DNA from 2 places in the Pseudorhizobium banfieldiae genome. Region 1 is predicted to be linked to the other one. Evidence: predicted binding sites of a transcription regulator. Region 1 holds the regulator's gene; the other holds the start of a gene.

Evidence for each region. Region 1 encodes HrcA, which represses chaperone genes, less so after heat shock. Its sites were predicted from a motif close to GTTAGCACTCNCNNNNNGNGAGTGCTAAC; they were not measured.
Region 2: a site for HrcA is predicted at 1,770-1,798, ahead of groES (co-chaperone GroES). Genes of this name have one in related genera too.

Annotation. Positions count from the first base shown of each region.
Region 1 is NZ_FO082820.1:2,478-10,484, forward strand. Features, by position in the region: gene hemW (radical SAM family heme chaperone HemW) at 1-896, opposite strand, end outside; gene rdgB (RdgB/HAM1 family non-canonical purine NTP pyrophosphatase) at 897-1,541, opposite strand; gene NT26_RS00020 (VOC family protein) at 1,555-1,965, opposite strand; gene rph (ribonuclease PH) at 1,978-2,697, opposite strand; gene hrcA (heat-inducible transcriptional repressor HrcA) at 2,872-3,954, shown strand; gene grpE (nucleotide exchange factor GrpE) at 4,042-4,701, shown strand; gene ptsN (PTS IIA-like nitrogen regulatory protein PtsN) at 4,777-5,238, opposite strand; gene hpf (ribosome hibernation-promoting factor, HPF/YfiA family) at 5,304-5,876, opposite strand; gene NT26_RS00050 (class I SAM-dependent methyltransferase) at 6,177-7,265, shown strand; gene NT26_RS00055 (TrmH family RNA methyltransferase) at 7,262-8,007, shown strand, end outside.
Region 2 is NZ_FO082820.1:423,517-431,523, reverse strand. Features, by position in the region: gene NT26_RS02015 (bifunctional riboflavin kinase/FAD synthetase) at 1-742, opposite strand, end outside; gene NT26_RS02010 (TIGR01459 family HAD-type hydrolase) at 753-1,601, opposite strand; gene groES (co-chaperone GroES) at 1,853-2,149, shown strand; gene groL (chaperonin GroEL) at 2,210-3,850, shown strand; gene NT26_RS01995 (DoxX family protein) at 4,074-4,529, shown strand; gene NT26_RS01990 (class I SAM-dependent DNA methyltransferase) at 4,598-5,200, opposite strand; gene hisG (ATP phosphoribosyltransferase) at 5,205-5,903, opposite strand; gene NT26_RS01980 (ATP phosphoribosyltransferase regulatory subunit) at 5,900-7,021, opposite strand; gene hisS (histidine--tRNA ligase) at 7,024-8,007, opposite strand, start outside.

The DNA of each region.
Region 1 (8,007 bases):
CGCCGTTCGGTCGCTGTCCCGATCTTGGCCGCGCCGCGTGTGAGGCGGCCGTGTGCTCCCGGCCCGATCCCCGCATAGTCGCCATAGCGCCAGTAGGTGAGGTTATGGCGGCTTTCGGCGCCCGGTCGGGCATGGTTTGAAACCTCATACGCCGGCAGTCCGTGACGGGCGGTGATCTCCTGCGTCGCCTCGTAGAGGTTCGCAGACTGATCGCCGTCGGGCACGACAAGCTTGCCGGCCTTGTGAAGGCCGTAGAACGGCGTGCCTTCCTCGATGGTGAGCTGGTAGAGCGAGAGGTGGTCGACGGCATAGGAGATCGCCTGCTCGAGCTCGGCCTCCCATGCCTCGACCGTCTGCCCTGGACGGGCATAGATGAGGTCGAAGCTCATGCGGGGAAAGATCTCCCGCGCCAGGCGGACCGCCTTCAGCGCATCGGTCACGTCATGGAGCCGGCCCAGAAATTTCAGGTCGGCATCGTTGAGGGCCTGCACGCCCAAAGACACGCGGTTTACGCCTGCCGCCCGATAGCCGCGGAACCGCTCCGCCTCGACGCTGGACGGATTGGCTTCCATGGTGATCTCGATCCCATCCGGCACATGCCAGTACCGGGCAATGCCGTCGAGGACTGCGGCGACCGTGCCCGGCTCCATCAGCGACGGCGTTCCGCCGCCGAGGAAGATACTGGTAACGGTCTTCGGCCCGCTCATCTGACGCATGGTGGCCATCTCCCGCAGGAAGGCGGCGGTAAAGCGAGGCTGGTCGACAGGCTGGTGCCGGACATGGCTGTTGAAATCGCAGTAGGGACACTTCGCCGCGCAGAACGGCCAATGCACATAGATGCCGAAGCCGGGTTCCCCGGTATCGGGCAGAAGGGGCGCGTCGGGGTTGAACGGCACTCAGCTCTCCAGGCAGGTTTCCACGAAGCGCTTGAATGCGCGGGCGCGGTGCGAAAGCGCATCGGAACCCCCGGGCTTCCAGCCGTGCTTTTCTTCCGAGCTCATCTCGCCGAAGGTAGTGTCATAGCCCTTCGGCTGGAAGACCGGGTCGTAACCGAAGCCCTTGTCTCCCCGGGGCGGCCAGACGACGCTGCCCTCGACCTCGCCACGAAAGAACTCCGTATGGCCATCCGGCCAGGCAAGGCAAAGCACGCTCACGAAACGGGCGGTGCGCTGCTCGGCGGTGGTCGCCCCGCGCTCTAAGAGCGCCTTCTCGACCTTCTCCATAGCCATGATGAAATCGCGGCTGCCGTCCTCGCGCTCTGCCCAGTTGGCAGTGTAGACGCCCGGTTGCCCATCGAGTGCATCGACGACGAGGCCGGAATCGTCGGAGAGCGCCGGAAGGCCGGATGCCGTGGCGGAGGCCAGTGCCTTGATAGCCGCGTTTTCCTCGAAGGTCGTACCGGTCTCGGCCGGCTCCTCCAGCGCCAGTTCAGCCGCAGATTTCGCGCTGAAGCCGAACGGAGCAATGAGCTCGGCGATCTCGCGGATCTTGCCGGCATTGTGGCTGGCGACGACGATCGTCCTGGTGTCGAGTTTGCGCATGTTCCTGATTTCCTCAGCCGATGGACCAGAGGCCCGGTTCGGCGCATTCGAGACTGTTGCCCGCCGGATCGCGGAAGTAGATCGACCGGGCGCCGTTCGGCCATATCACGTCGCTCTCGATCGCGACGCCTGCCTTCTTCAGCGTGTCGGCGACAGCGTCGAGATTGCTGCGGGCGACCCGAAAGCAGGCATGGCCTGCACCTGTCGCGCCATGTGGCGGGACTTGCGGCCCGTTCTCGGCAGGCGGCTTCACCGTCTCGTCCGGATTGAAGACAAGCAGCACGCCTTGCCCGCACCGGAAGAAGACATGGCGGTTGCTGGCCCGGACGATCCGCTCCAGTCCCAGGATGCCGCCGTAGAAACCCTCTGCCGCATCGAGATCTTCGGCATAGAGGGCGGTCTCGAGCATCCCTTCGATCAGCATCGCGCTCTCCGGTCAGGCAGTGATGGCCTGCTTCTGAAGTGCCACCAGTTCCTCGGTCCCCGCCTTCGCCAGCGCCAGCAGTGAAAGGAACTCTTCCTGGCTGAACGGTGCACCCTCGGCGGTTCCCTGTACCTCCACGATACCGCCCGTGCCGGTCATGACAAAATTGGCATCCGTTTCGGCGGCGGAATCTTCGAGATAGTCGAGGTCGATGACCGACTGTCCAGCGAAGATACCGCAGGAGATCGCCGCGACGTGGTCCTTCAGGACCTTGTCGAGCTTCGTCATCGAACGGGCTTCCATCCATTTCAGGCAGTCGTGCAGAGCAATCCAGCCGCCCGTGATGGCAGCGGTTCGCGTGCCGCCGTCCGCCTGGATGACGTCGCAGTCGATGGTAATCTGCTTTTCCCCAAGCGCGCTCAGGTCCACCACGGCGCGAAGCGAGCGGCCGATCAGGCGCTGGATTTCCTGGGTGCGCCCGCCTTGCTTGCCGGACGCAGCTTCGCGCTTCATCCGATCACCGGTCGCGCGAGGCAGCATGCCGTATTCGGCCGTCACCCAGCCCTTGCCGCTGTTGCGAAGCCATGCCGGAGGCTTCTCCTCAAGGCTCGCGGTGCAGAGGACGTGGGTGTCGCCGAAGCGGACGAGGCAGGACCCTTCCGCATGTTTCGAGAAGTTGCGCTCGAAGGAAACCTTGCGCATCTGGTCGGTTTTTCTGCCTGAAGGCCGCATGTCATGCTCCTGAGAATTTCCTAGGCGTTCTACGGACGTCGCCCGGCATTTGCAAAGGAAAAGGGGCAAGGCGTGTCTCGGAGCGGTCCCGAAGGCGCGCAGAACTTCCGTATGGCGAAGACCGCGCCGGATCACTATATTCCACCCAGACAAACCGAGGGCTTCAAGGGAACGATGGGATTGATGGAACGAAGGGAAAGCGGCGCGGTGCTTGACGACCGTTCGCGTGAGATCTTCAGACGCATCGTCGAAAGCTACCTTGAAACCGGAGAACCACTTGGTTCTCGAAATCTTTCCCGCCTCCTGCCTATGTCGCTGTCGCCGGCATCTGTCCGCAATGTCATGAGCGATCTGGAAGAGCTCGGCCTCATTTATTCTCCACACGTCAGCGCAGGTCGATTGCCGACCCAGTCCGGCCTGCGCTTTTTCGTCGATGCCTTCATGCAGGTTGGTGATCTCTCGGAGGAGGAGCGGACGAGCATTGAACGCCAGATCCGCCCGGAGGACCGCGACCGACCGCTTGAGAGCCTGATGCACGATGCCAGCCGGATGCTCTCCGGTGTCTCGCGCGGCGCCGGCATCGTCGTCACCACCAAGAGTGATCCTATCCTCAAGCATGTAGAGTTCATCCGGCTGGAGCCGACCAAGGCCCTGGCGGTCCTGGTAGGCGAACATAACCAGGTCGAAAACCGGATCATCGACCTGCCTGCGGGAGTGACCTCCTCGCAACTGACAGAAGCCGCAAACTTCCTGAATGCTCATCTGACGGGCCAGACTCTCCTTGAGCTTCGCGCCGAACTCGAGAGGCTGAAGACGCAGGTTCAGACGGAGTTGACCGCGCTGTCGCAGGATCTCGTGCAGCGCGGCCTGGCCGTCTGGTCCGGGACGCGCGAAGACGGCAAGCCGAACCAGTTGATCGTACGCGGGCGCGCAAACCTGCTCGAAGGAATGACGGGTCTCGACGATCTGGACAGGCTGCGCCTGCTCTTCGACGATCTGGAGAAGAAGGACAGCCTCATCGAGATACTGAACCTTGCCGAAAGTGGGCCGGGCGTCAGAATCTTCATTGGGTCGGAGAACAAGCTCTTCTCGCTCTCGGGCTCGTCCCTGATCGTCGCGCCCTACAGGGATCAGGAAGAACGCATCGTGGGGGCCGTCGGCGTGATCGGCCCGACACGGCTTAACTATTCGCGGGTCGTCCCGATGGTCGACTATACCGCCCAGCTTCTGGCGCGCCTGACCCGGAAGCCACGATAACACCCCATTCTCGGACCAGCCTTGATTTTTGAGGTCCAAACCTCGATATCGGGCACGACTTTGTGAACTAAGATACCGGAGATGGTCATGACCGACGAGACAAAGAAAACCGGACCTGACGCGGGCAAGCACGAAACCGCCGCGGAAAATGCTGCCGAGGCTGTGGCATCGGGGCAGCAGGATCAGGAGACGGTTGAGGGTGGTGAATCTCGGATCGCCGAGCCTGATCCCATCGAGGCAATCAGGGCCGAAAATACCGATCTTCGCGATCGTTTCCTGCGTATGGCCGCCGAGATGGAAAACCTGCGTCGTCGTACGGAACGCGATGTGAAGGACGCGAAGTCCTATTCGGTCGCCGCCTTCGCGCGTGACATGCTGGCCGTCTCCGACAATCTCCGTCGGGCGATCGATGCCGTCCCGGCCGAAATTCGTGCCGCGGCCGACCAGAGCCTGACCTCGCTGCTCGAAGGCGTGGAAATGACCGAACGTTCGATGCTGTCTGCGCTCGAACGCCACGGCGTGAAGAAGATGGACGCCGAGGGCCAGAAGTTCGATCCCAACTTCCACCAGGCCATGTTCGAGATCCCCAATCCCGAAGTGCCGAACAACACCATTCTCCAGGTGGTTCAGGCGGGTTACACGATCGGTGAGCGTGTCTTGAGGCCTGCCATGGTTGGCGTTTCCAAAGGGGGGCCGAAGGTCGAAGGGACCACCGCCCCCGGCGAGAGCGAAACGACGAACGGCTGACAACCTCTCCGTAAACGCAAAATAGCCGCCCGCTGCCATAGGCGACGGGCGGCTATTTCAGTCTCAGTTCTGTTGTCAGGCGGCGGTTGCCTGTTCCTGGTTCAGGAAGGCGTAGATCGCCGATGCCGAATCCGTCTGGCGAAGCTTCGCGACAAGTTCCTGGTCGCGCAACACGCGGGCGATCCGCGAAAGCGCCTTAAGGTGGTCTGCTCCGGCCCCTTCGGGAGCAAGCAGAAGGAATACAAGGTCGACGGGTTCATCGTCGAGAGCCTCGAAGTCAACGGGCGTTTCAAGTCGCGCGAAGACACCGCTAATGGACGAAATACTGTTAAGCTTGCCATGCGGAATGGCCACGCCGTGACCGACGCCGGTTGAACCCAACCGTTCCCGCTGCAGAATGACGTCGAAGATCTCCCGCTCGGCAACCCCGGTGAGCTTGGAGGCCCTGGAGGCCAACTCCTGCAACAGCTGCTTCTTGGAATTTACTTTCAGGGCGGGAATAATCGCATCTTGCTGTAGCAAATCTGCCAAAGCCATTCTCTTCTTCCTTTTTACCACCGCAAGGTGGAGGGAGCGTCGTCGCCGACGCTCTCCCAGAATCGTTAGCCTTTGATATTGGTGGAGTCGATCCAGCCGATATTGCCGTCGTTGCGGCGATAGACGATGTTCAGGTCTTCCTTGCCGGGGCTCCGGAAAAGCAGGACCGGCTCGTCCGTCATGTCCAGGGCCATGACAGCGGTAGCGACCGACATCGTGCGCAACTGCTTGGAACTTTCCGCCACGATGGTGGGCGCGAAATCCTCTGGCAGTTCCTCGTCTTCTTCCGGAATGGCATCCATGACGGTGTAGGCGATCTCCTGGCCGTTGCCGTGGGAACCGCCATGATGGTCCTTCAGCTTGCGCTTGTAGCGCCTAAGGCGCTTCTCGATGCGCTCTGCGGCGGCATCGAAGCTCAACTGCGGATCGTTAGCCTGGCCTGCTGCATGCAGGACAATGCCGGTATCGAGATGTATCTTGCAATCGGCTGAGAAACGCGATCCGGATTTCTCCACGATCACCTGACCTGCGTACCCCCCATCGAAGTACTTGGCGACAGCCTCGCCGATCTGGTCCTCGATCCGCTGGCGGAACGATTCACCGATCTCCATCTGTTTACCAGATACACGCACACTCATGGATTGGTTCCTTCTTATCGTGACTTGCGTGTTTCAGTCTACGCCAACCATCCACCTCATCCAAGCGCTTCACGCGGCACCGGGATGTTTTTAGGAGGCATGGCGAGTGGGTAAGGGTGCTTGCTTTTGTCCGTTGCAATTGCGGCGGGCTTCTACGCCTGTGGACCTCTAAAGTCAACGCATCCCTAATGGACGCCCCAGAGTAGAAGGTCTCCGGTGACCCTCGCCGGCTCTAAAGCCCTTTGCCAACTGCCGGGGCAATTGCTATTTGCAGCGAAACGTCAACCGATCGGATGTGCAGTGAAAAACAGGGAAAAACGCACGGAGCGGAGACCCGGCACGAGCGGCAGCCCGCGTTCCGCGCGCCCCCGTCCCGGCGGGCCGGCAAAGGGAGAGCGCGAGGGAGGATCTGTCGCTGGCGGCCGAGCGGCGGCCGAGCCTGCGCCACAGCGGCCTCTTATCCAGCGGGTCGGCGAACGCCCGTCTGAGCGCGTGCCGGTCATACTCGAGTCACGCGGCGCCGGGGACTTTCACCTGATCGACAGCGGCAATGCGTTGAAGCTCGAGCAATATGGGCCTTATCGGATCGTGCGGCCGGAGGCGCAGGCGCTCTGGCAGCCGTCGCTCCCCCCTTCTGTCTGGGAGAAGGTCGATGCCGTCTTCACCGGAGATACGGACGAGGACGGCATTGGACGCTGGCGCTTTCCGAAGGAGGCGCAGGGAGAAACCTGGCCCCTGTCGCTGCTTGGCGTCGATTTCCTCGGCCGGTTCACCTCTTTCCGCCATGTCGGCGTGTTCCCGGAGCAGATCGTCCACTGGGAGTGGATGAAGCAGCAGGTCGAGAGTGCTGACCGCCCGCTCAAGGTGCTGAACCTCTTCGGTTATACGGGGGTTGCCTCGCTTGTCGCGGCAGCTGCCGGCGCCGAGGTCACCCATGTGGACGCATCGAAGAAGGCGATCGGTTGGGCTCGCGAGAACCAGGCCCTGTCGCGCCTGGAGCGGGCGCCGATCCGATGGATTTGCGAAGACGCCATGAAGTTCATCCAGAGGGAGGAACGGCGAGGCAACCACTACGATATTATCCTGACCGATCCGCCGAAGTTTGGCCGCGGTCCCAATGGCGAAGTCTGGCATCTGTTCGATCACCTGCCCCTTATGCTGGACGTCTGCCGCGAGCTGCTCTCTCCGCGCGCTGTCGGTCTGGTGCTGACCGCCTATTCGATCCGGGCGAGCTTCTATTCGATCCACGAACTGATGCGCGAGACGATGCGCGGCGCGGGCGGTGCCGTGGAATCGGGAGAACTGGTCATCCGCGAAACGGGCATCGACGGCGGTGCTGTCGGTCGTGCCCTGTCAACCTCCCTATTCAGCCGCTGGGTGCGCGAATGAGCAATGATCACCACAACGAGGGTTCTCGGCGCGTCGGCCAGGTAAAGGAGGTGACCAGCCTCTCAAACCCGATCGTCAAGGATATCAAGGCGCTCAGCAACAAGAAGGATCGCGAGCAGAGCGGGACCTTCATGGCAGAAGGGCTGAAGCTGGTCATCGATGCGCTGGAACTGGGCTGGACTATCCGGATCCTCGCCTATGCGAAGGCCGCCAAGGGAAAGCCTCTGGTGGAACAGGTAGCTGCCCGCACCATCGCCAAGGGGGGGCTCGTGCTCGAAGTCAGCGAGAAGGTCCTCTCCTCCATCACGCGTCGAGACAATCCGCAAATGGTGGTCGGCATTTTTGAGCAGCGTTGGACACCGCTTGACGACCTCCGGCCGAGCCAAGGGGTGACCTACGTGGCCCTCGATCGCGTCCGCGATCCGGGCAATCTGGGCACGATCATCCGCACCGCGGACGCGGCCGGTGCCTCTGGCGTGATTCTGGTCGGGGAATGTACCGATCCCTTCTCTCTGGAAACCGTCCGCGCCACAATGGGATCCGTTTTCGCAGTCCCGCTCGCCAGAGCTACCACCGAGGAGTTCTTTGCGTGGCAGAAACGTTCGGGGGCCCAGGTCGTCGCAACCCATCTCGCCGGCGCGGTTGACTATCGGACAGTCAATTATGAAAAGAAACCGACGGTCCTGCTGATGGGTAATGAACAATCAGGTCTTCCCGAGGCACTGGCGAAGTCCGCCGATCG
Region 2 (8,007 bases), 420 kb from region 1:
GGCCGTAGCTCGCGACGCCATCGTGGAGAATGCCGTCTGCCTTGCGAAAGCGCACCGCATAAATGCCGGGCTTCAGTTCCATCTCGGGCGGCAACATCATGTTGGCGGTCGGATAGCCGAGCGTGCGGCCGAGTTTCTCACCGCCGACCACCTCACCCTCCACCGTGAAGCGGTAGCCGAGCAGGCCAGCTGCCGCGGCAACATCGCCCTCCGCCAGCAGCGCCCGGATACGGCTTGAGGAGATGACCTCGGCATTCTCGTCGCGGAAGGCGTCGACAAGGCTCACACCGAAGCCATGTCGTTCACCCGCGGCCATCAGATAAGCAGGCCCACCTTCGCGGCCCTTGCCGAAATGGAAGTCGAAGCCGGTGACGACGGCGCTGGCCTGCAGCCAGTCAACGAGCACGGTCTGGACGAATTCCTCGGCGGAACGCTGCGAGAACTCCGGGTCGAACGGATATTCGATCACGCAATGGAAGCCCATCCCCTCCAGCAGCCGCGCCTTGAGCGGGGCTGGCGTCAGTCGGCAGACGGGGCTGTCGGGGCGAAAGACGGTGCGCGGGTGCGGCTCGAAGGTCAGCACGAGCGCCGGAACGTGGCGAGCCCGCGAAAGCTGCAACGCACGCTCCAAAACGCTGCGGTGGCCGCGATGGACCCCGTCGAAGTTGCCAATCGCCACGACACCGCCCTTCAGGCCTGGCGGCAGCGGCTCCTTCTTCTCGTTGCGGTGGAAGACGGTCATCGGCGTTTTCCTATGCGAGCCGCGGCATCCACCATTTCGGCGCCGCCCCTTCGCGCTTCAGCCAGGCGTTCATCACCGCCTCGTCGATCTGCCCGTTCACCGTGTACTCGTTCACGTGGATGCCGGCGCTGACGTAGAGGAGGTCGAGGCCCTGGCTGATGGCGCCGCGGACATCCGTCGGCATGCCGTCGCCGATCGCAATGACCCGCTCTCTGGCGACCTCGCCGCGCGCCTGGCGGGCGAAAGCAAGCGCCTCCTCGTAGATCGGGGTGTGCGGCTTGCCGGCAATGCGGCTCTTGCCGCCGAGATCCTCGTAATAGGCGGCGACGGCTCCGGCACAGGGAATTATGCGGTGTCCGCGTTCGACCACCAGATCCGGATTGGCGCAGATGAAGGGAACATCGCGCTTCTGGAAGGCGACGAGCATGTCGTGATAATCTTCCGGCACTTCCTTCTCGTCATCGAAGAAGCCCGTGCAGACGATAGCGTCTGCCTCATCCGCTCCGACCACCTCGACGTCCAGCCCATCGAATAGCGGCATGTCGCGCTCCGGACCGAGGAGGAAGACCTTCCGAGGCCCCTCGGCGATCAGGTGGCGCGTCACGTCACCCGAGGTGACGATGCCGTCATAGGAACTGTCGGGAACGCCCAGCAGCCGAAGCTGGGAAATAACGCCGGGCGAAGGCCTCGGCGAATTGGTGATCAGAACCACGGTCGTCCCTGCTGCACGCGCGTCGGCCAGCGCCTTGCAGGCATCCGGGAAGGCATCGACGCCATTGTGGACCACGCCCCAGACATCCGACAGGACCACGTCGTAACTGCCGTTAATCTCTGTGAGACTGCTGATGCGCTTGGCCATGTCTTTTCCCGAACCGATATCTGAACCGGCGCTGACATTGCAAAGCTGGTGCAGGATGGCAAGGCCTTTCCTGCCTTCCAAGGACATGGCAACATCGAACGAGATTCCGGGAAATTTCGATCCGGCTCGTTCTTGACTCTCATTCGAGCCGAGCTTATCTCGACGCCAGCTAGCACTCTCCTCTACTGAGTGCTAGCAACCAGATACGGGTCCGCAGACCTGTCCATGTCATTTGATCGAGGGATTAGACAATGGCAAGCACCAATTTCCGCCCCCTGCACGACCGCGTCGTCGTTCGTCGCGTCGAGTCTGAAGAAAAGACCAAGGGTGGCATCATCATCCCGGACACCGCCAAGGAAAAGCCTGCCGAAGGTGAAGTCGTCGCCGTTGGCCCGGGCGCCCGCGACGAAAGCGGCAAGCAGGTTGCTCTCGACGTCAAGGTCGGCGACCGCGTCCTGTTCGGCAAGTGGTCCGGCACTGAAGTCAAGCTCGATGGCGTCGATCTCCTCATCATGAAGGAATCCGACATCATGGGCGTCATCGGCTGATCTTACAGCCTCTCGCCCATCCCGAAATTACGCTGACACCCCTTTTCAGGAGTTCTCAAAATGGCAGCTAAAGAAGTAAAGTTCGGCCGCACGGCGCGCGAAAAGATGCTGCGCGGCGTCGACATCCTCGCCGATGCCGTCAAGGTCACCCTCGGCCCCAAGGGTCGTAACGTCGTGATCGACAAGTCCTTCGGCGCACCGCGCATCACGAAGGACGGCGTCTCGGTCGCCAAGGAAATCGAACTGGAAGACAAGTTCGAGAACATGGGCGCCCAGATGGTCCGCGAAGTCGCTTCGAAGACCAACGACATCGCCGGTGACGGCACCACGACTGCAACCGTTCTGGCCCAGGCCATCGTCCGCGAAGGCAACAAGGCCGTTGCAGCCGGCATGAACCCGATGGACCTGAAGCGCGGCATCGACCTCGCCGTCAAGGCCGTCGTCGCCGATCTCCAGGCCAAGGCCAAGAAGATCAACACTTCGGAAGAAGTCGCACAGGTTGGCACCATCTCTGCCAACGGCGAGCGCCAGATTGGCCTCGACATTGCTGAAGCAATGCAGAAGGTCGGCAATGAAGGCGTCATCACGGTTGAAGAAGCCAAGACCGCTGAAACCGAACTCGAAGTCGTCGAAGGCATGCAGTTCGACCGCGGCTACCTGTCGCCCTACTTCGTGACCAATCCGGAAAAGATGGTTGCGGATCTCGACGATCCCTACATCCTGCTGCACGAGAAGAAGCTCTCCAACCTGCAGGCCATGCTGCCGGTCCTCGAAGCCGTCGTTCAGTCGGGCAAGCCGCTCCTCATCATCGCTGAAGACGTCGAAGGCGAAGCCCTCGCAACGCTCGTCGTCAACAAGCTGCGTGGCGGCCTCAAGATCGCTGCCGTCAAGGCTCCGGGCTTCGGCGACCGCCGCAAGGCCATGCTCGAAGACATCGCTATCCTGACGGGCGGTACTGTCATCTCCGAAGACCTTGGCATCAAGCTCGAGAATGTTACCCTCGACATGCTCGGCCGTTCAAAGAAGGTCTCTATCTCCAAGGAAAACACCACGATCGTCGACGGTGCCGGCCAGAAGACCGACATCGAAGGCCGTGTTGCCCAGATCAAGGCGCAGATCGAAGAGACCACTTCGGACTACGACCGCGAGAAGCTGCAGGAACGCCTTGCAAAGCTCGCTGGCGGCGTTGCCGTGATCCGCGTCGGCGGCTCGACGGAAGTCGAAGTGAAGGAAAAGAAGGACCGCATCGACGACGCGCTCAACGCGACCCGCGCCGCCGTTCAGGAAGGCATCGTACCGGGTGGCGGCGTCGCTCTGCTCCGTGCTTCCCACCAGCTTTCCGTCAAGGGCGAGAATGCCGACCAGGAAGCCGGCATCAACATCGTTCGCCGCGCGCTGCAGGCTCCGGCCCGCCAGATCGCAGAGAACGCTGGTGACGAAGCTTCGATCGTCGTCGGCAAGATCCTCGAAGGCAACACCGACAACTACGGCTACAACGCCCAGACCGGTGAGTATGGCGACATGATCGCCATGGGTATCGTCGACCCGGTCAAGGTCGTTCGCACCGCCCTCCAGGACGCAGCCTCGGTTGCCGGCCTCCTCGTCACGACGGAAGCCATGATCGCCGAACTGCCGAAGAAGGATGCCCCGGCAGGCATGCCGGGCGGCATGGGCGGAATGGGTGGCATGGACATGATGTAAGACCTTCGGGTCCTACATCTGAGCCATCCGGTTCAAATCAGGAAGGGCGGTCTTCGGACCGCCCTTTTCTGTTGGGGTGAAAGATGCAAGATTCGTCCGCCGTTCAACTTTAGAAGACAATCTGTCTCCGATTGTTCACCTTTCGGACGATGCGAAAGGCGGGCATATTCCGCTCCAGAATTCGATGCCACTGAACATCAATCTTTCGTTCTGGAGAAATCCCATGCCCAACACCTCGACCAACAACCTTCTGCTGCTTGCCGCCCGCGTCCTGCTTTCGGCAATGTTCATCCTGTCCGGCTATCCGAAGCTCCTCGATCCTGCAGGCACCGCAGGTATGATCGCCGGGGCAGGTTTCCCGGCAGCGACCGCGCTTGCCTATCTCGCAGGCGTTTTCGAACTGGTCGTCGGCCTCTTCGTTCTGGTCGGCTTCCAGACCCGCATCTCGGCGATCCTGCTGGCACTCTTCTCCGCCTTTACGGGCCTCGTCTTCCACTCCGGCGCCATCAACGTGCCTGACTTCCCGGAAGCGGCCAATGGCCTGCTGACCATGTTCAACGGCCTGATGATGATGAAGAACCTGACGATCGCAGGCGGCTTCCTGGCGCTTGCCGCTTTAGGCGCGGGCGCCTACTCGCTCGACGCCCGCCGCCGTGGTTCGGTCGCAATCGCTGCCTAACCTTCGACATTCCCTGCCCAAGGCGAACCCGCCGGATCCCACGCGGACCGGCGGGTTTTTCGTGGATATCAAGCGTGGCGCTGCGCCAACCAGACGGTGGCGCCACCGCAGGCGGGATCCTGGTCCATCTGCGCCACGGGTTTGAAACCGTGCGCCGCCAGCAGGTCCCCATACTCCTGCCGCGACAGGCTCGCATGATAGAGCGGCTCGCCGCCGAACTCCCCCATCGCCACGCCCTCAAAATGGCCGGCCGTGAACATCAGCGCTGCCCCGGGTGCCGCGAGGTAGGCGAAGACCGGGAACATGGCGCGCTGGTCCGCCGGGCTGAGATGGAAGAAGCTGTGCCAGGCGATGATGCCGTTGAAGGTCCGCCCGGGCGGCAGCCTGCGCATGTCGCGGACGATCCACTGCTGATCGGGAAACCGCTGTCTTGCCAGCTCGATCAGTGACGGGGAGCTGTCGACACCGGTCAGACGAAAGCCGCGGGCGATGAAATGGCCGGCGATCGGCTCTCCGGAGCCGCAGCCTAGATCCAGAATGGTACCGCTCGGCGGAAGAAGCGCGGCGAAGCGATCCAGCCAGGGCTTCTCGAAGAGGTTCTTGCCGCGCAACTGATCGAAAGCCTGCGCGTGCCGCTCGTAGAGACCGATGATGTTGTCGTCGTCGGCCATCCGCTCAGACAACCGCCCCTTGCACTGCCTGGATGATCCTGCCGATACGCGGATCCCGCTCATGCTCCGGCTTCCGGGCACGAACTAGGCAGGCTTCGCTCTTCAGGATCACGCCATCGCCCAGCACCTTCAGGTGGTTTGCCTTGAGCGTGGAGCCGGTGGAGGTAATGTCGACGATGATATCCGCCTGTCCCGCTGCCGGCGCACCCTCGGTAGCCCCGAGGCTCTCGACGATCCGGTAGAGCTGGATACCGTGCTGGCGCGAAAAGAACTGCTGCGTCAGCCGCCAGTATTTCGTGGCGATCGCAAGACGCCGACCGTGGCGGGTACGGAAGTCGGCGGCGACATCTCCCAGATCTTCCATCGTCTCCACATCCAGCCAGATCTCCGGCACTGCGACGACGACATCCGCCTGGCCGAAGCCTAGACGAGCACAGAATTCAACCTTGGCATCGACCTGGGCCAGCCCCTCGCGCACGAGATCCTCGCCGGTGACACCGAAATCGACCGCGCCAGCCGCCAGTTCCCGCGCAATCTCCGACGCGGAGAGATAGGCGACCTCGACGCCTTCCATGCTATCGATCCGACCGCGATAGGAGCGATCATTGCCGACGGCGGATATGGCGAGGCCGGCGCGATCGAAGACGGCCGCCGTATCGTCCTTGATGCGCCCCTTGGAGGGCAGTGCGATCGTGATCGTCATTCCTGGTCCCTCGCCTGCTCGATGCGGTCGAGCCAGAGCGCAAAGCCCACCGCCGGAATGCGATCCTTAGCGCCCAGTAACGTCAGCAACCGGTCAAAGCGGCCGCCACCCGCAAGCACGGCCGATGACCCTGTCTCGGTCACTTCGAAAACCAAGCCGGTGTAATAGTCCAGAGGACGGCCGAAGGCGGCGCGATAGGTCATGCCGGAGAGATCAAGCCCGCTTTCGGTCAGTGCGGCCAGCCGCGCGTCGAACCAGGCAAGCGCCGGGTCGAGGTCAAGCCCGGCTGCATCGGCAAAGCCCGCGAGCGCCGAGGACGCATCGGCGAGCGGCAGCCTGAGCGTCAGGAACTCCCGCAGGAGAAGCAATGCGCCCCCATCGAGCCTGGTCTCGGCGAGCGCCAGCTTGTCCTTCAGGCGCCGCGCGATCTCGATGGGCGGACGGCTGGCATTGGTGGAGTAGCCCGTCTCCTGCATGGTGCGGTCGATCCGCGCCACCAGTTCATCCTCTTCGCCCGAAGCGAGAAGCGCCGCTATCTGCGGTTCAAGGCCCGCCACCGGCTGGGGTCTCGCGAGTCGGTCCAGAAGCGCCTCGAGATGCGCCATGTCGCCGAAGGCATGGATCAGCCGCTTCTGCCAGCCGAGCGGCAGGCCAAGCGCCCTCACCACCGCTTCGAAAACCGCCTGGTCGCCGAGCGTCAGTGCAAGAGCACGTCCGGGAAGAAGCCGGCCAAGAATGCCCATCGCATCGCCGATCGCGCGGGCGTCGGCGGCGGCGGTGTCGCCTTCTCCAAGATCCTCTATGCCGGCCTGGTAGAATTCGTGCGAGCCTTCACGACGCTGGCGGAAGACTTCGCCGAGATAGGAATAGCGCCTCGGCGTGCCGGTCGCGGTCTCGATGTGGCGCAGGCAGACGGGGATGGTGAATTCGGGCCGAAGGCAGAGGCTGGCACCGGTCTCGCTTTCCGTCAGGAAGATGCGGCGGCGCAGGTCTTCGCCCGCCATGTCGAGGAAGGGCTCGGCAGGCTGGATGACCGGCGTATTGACGCGCACCGTGCGGCGCGCCTCGAATTCCTCCAGCAGGTCACCGGCAAAGTCCGGCAGGTCGGTCACGGGCATGGTCAGCCTGCCCGCCGTCGGTCTTCCGCCTGGGCTGCCAGGATCTCCTTCACCTTGGCGACGAGTTCGGCTTCCGGAACCGTCTCCTGCGCCACGCGGGCTTCACGCCAGGCGGCGTTGTCCTCGATCTCGCCGGACAACCGCTTGCCCTCGATCAGGTCCTTGATCTGCACGACACTCTCAGCGCGCTCGTCGCCGCCCTGGATGATGGCGATCGGCGAGCCGCGGCGATCGGCATATTTCAGCTGGTTGCCGAACTTCTTCCAGTTGCCCTGGTACATCTCGGCGCGGATGCCGGCGGCGCGCAGTTCCTGCGTGAACCGCTGGTAGCGACCCATGCTCTCGACGTCGCCGTCCATGACCGTGACGAGGACCGGGCCGAGGACGTCATCCTGCCCGAGCTTGCCGAGGTTCTTCAGCGCCGTCATCAGCCGCGAGACGCCGATGGAGAAACCCGTCGCCGGCACCGGCTGGCCCATGAAGCGTGAGACGAGCCCGTCATAGCGCCCGCCGCCGCCGACCGAGCCGAAGACGACCTTCTCGCCCTTCTCGTTGGTGACGTCGAAGGTCAGCTCGGCTTCGAAGACGGGGCCCGTGTAGTATTCGAGGCCACGGACGACCGACGGGTCGATATGTATCCGGCCACTGAAATACGGTTGCGGACCATACCCACTTGCTATGATCAAGTGGGCGATGGTCAGCAACTCCTCAATCCCGTCTTGATAAACAGCGTTTTCAAACAGCGACTTGAAAAACGTAAGGGTCTTTACTGGGTCCTTCTGCAGACCTCCCCCAAAGTCGCTAGTTTGAAAGTTGTCGGCATCACAGAACCGAAGGACCTTTCCAATCTGCTCGTCACCTAAGCCTGCGCCCTTGGTGAAGTCACCCGACTCGTCCTTGCGGCCTTCGCCGAGCAGCAACCTCACCCCTTCCGGGCCGAACTTGTCGAGCTTGTCGATCGCCCGCAGCACCGTCAGCCGGCGCCC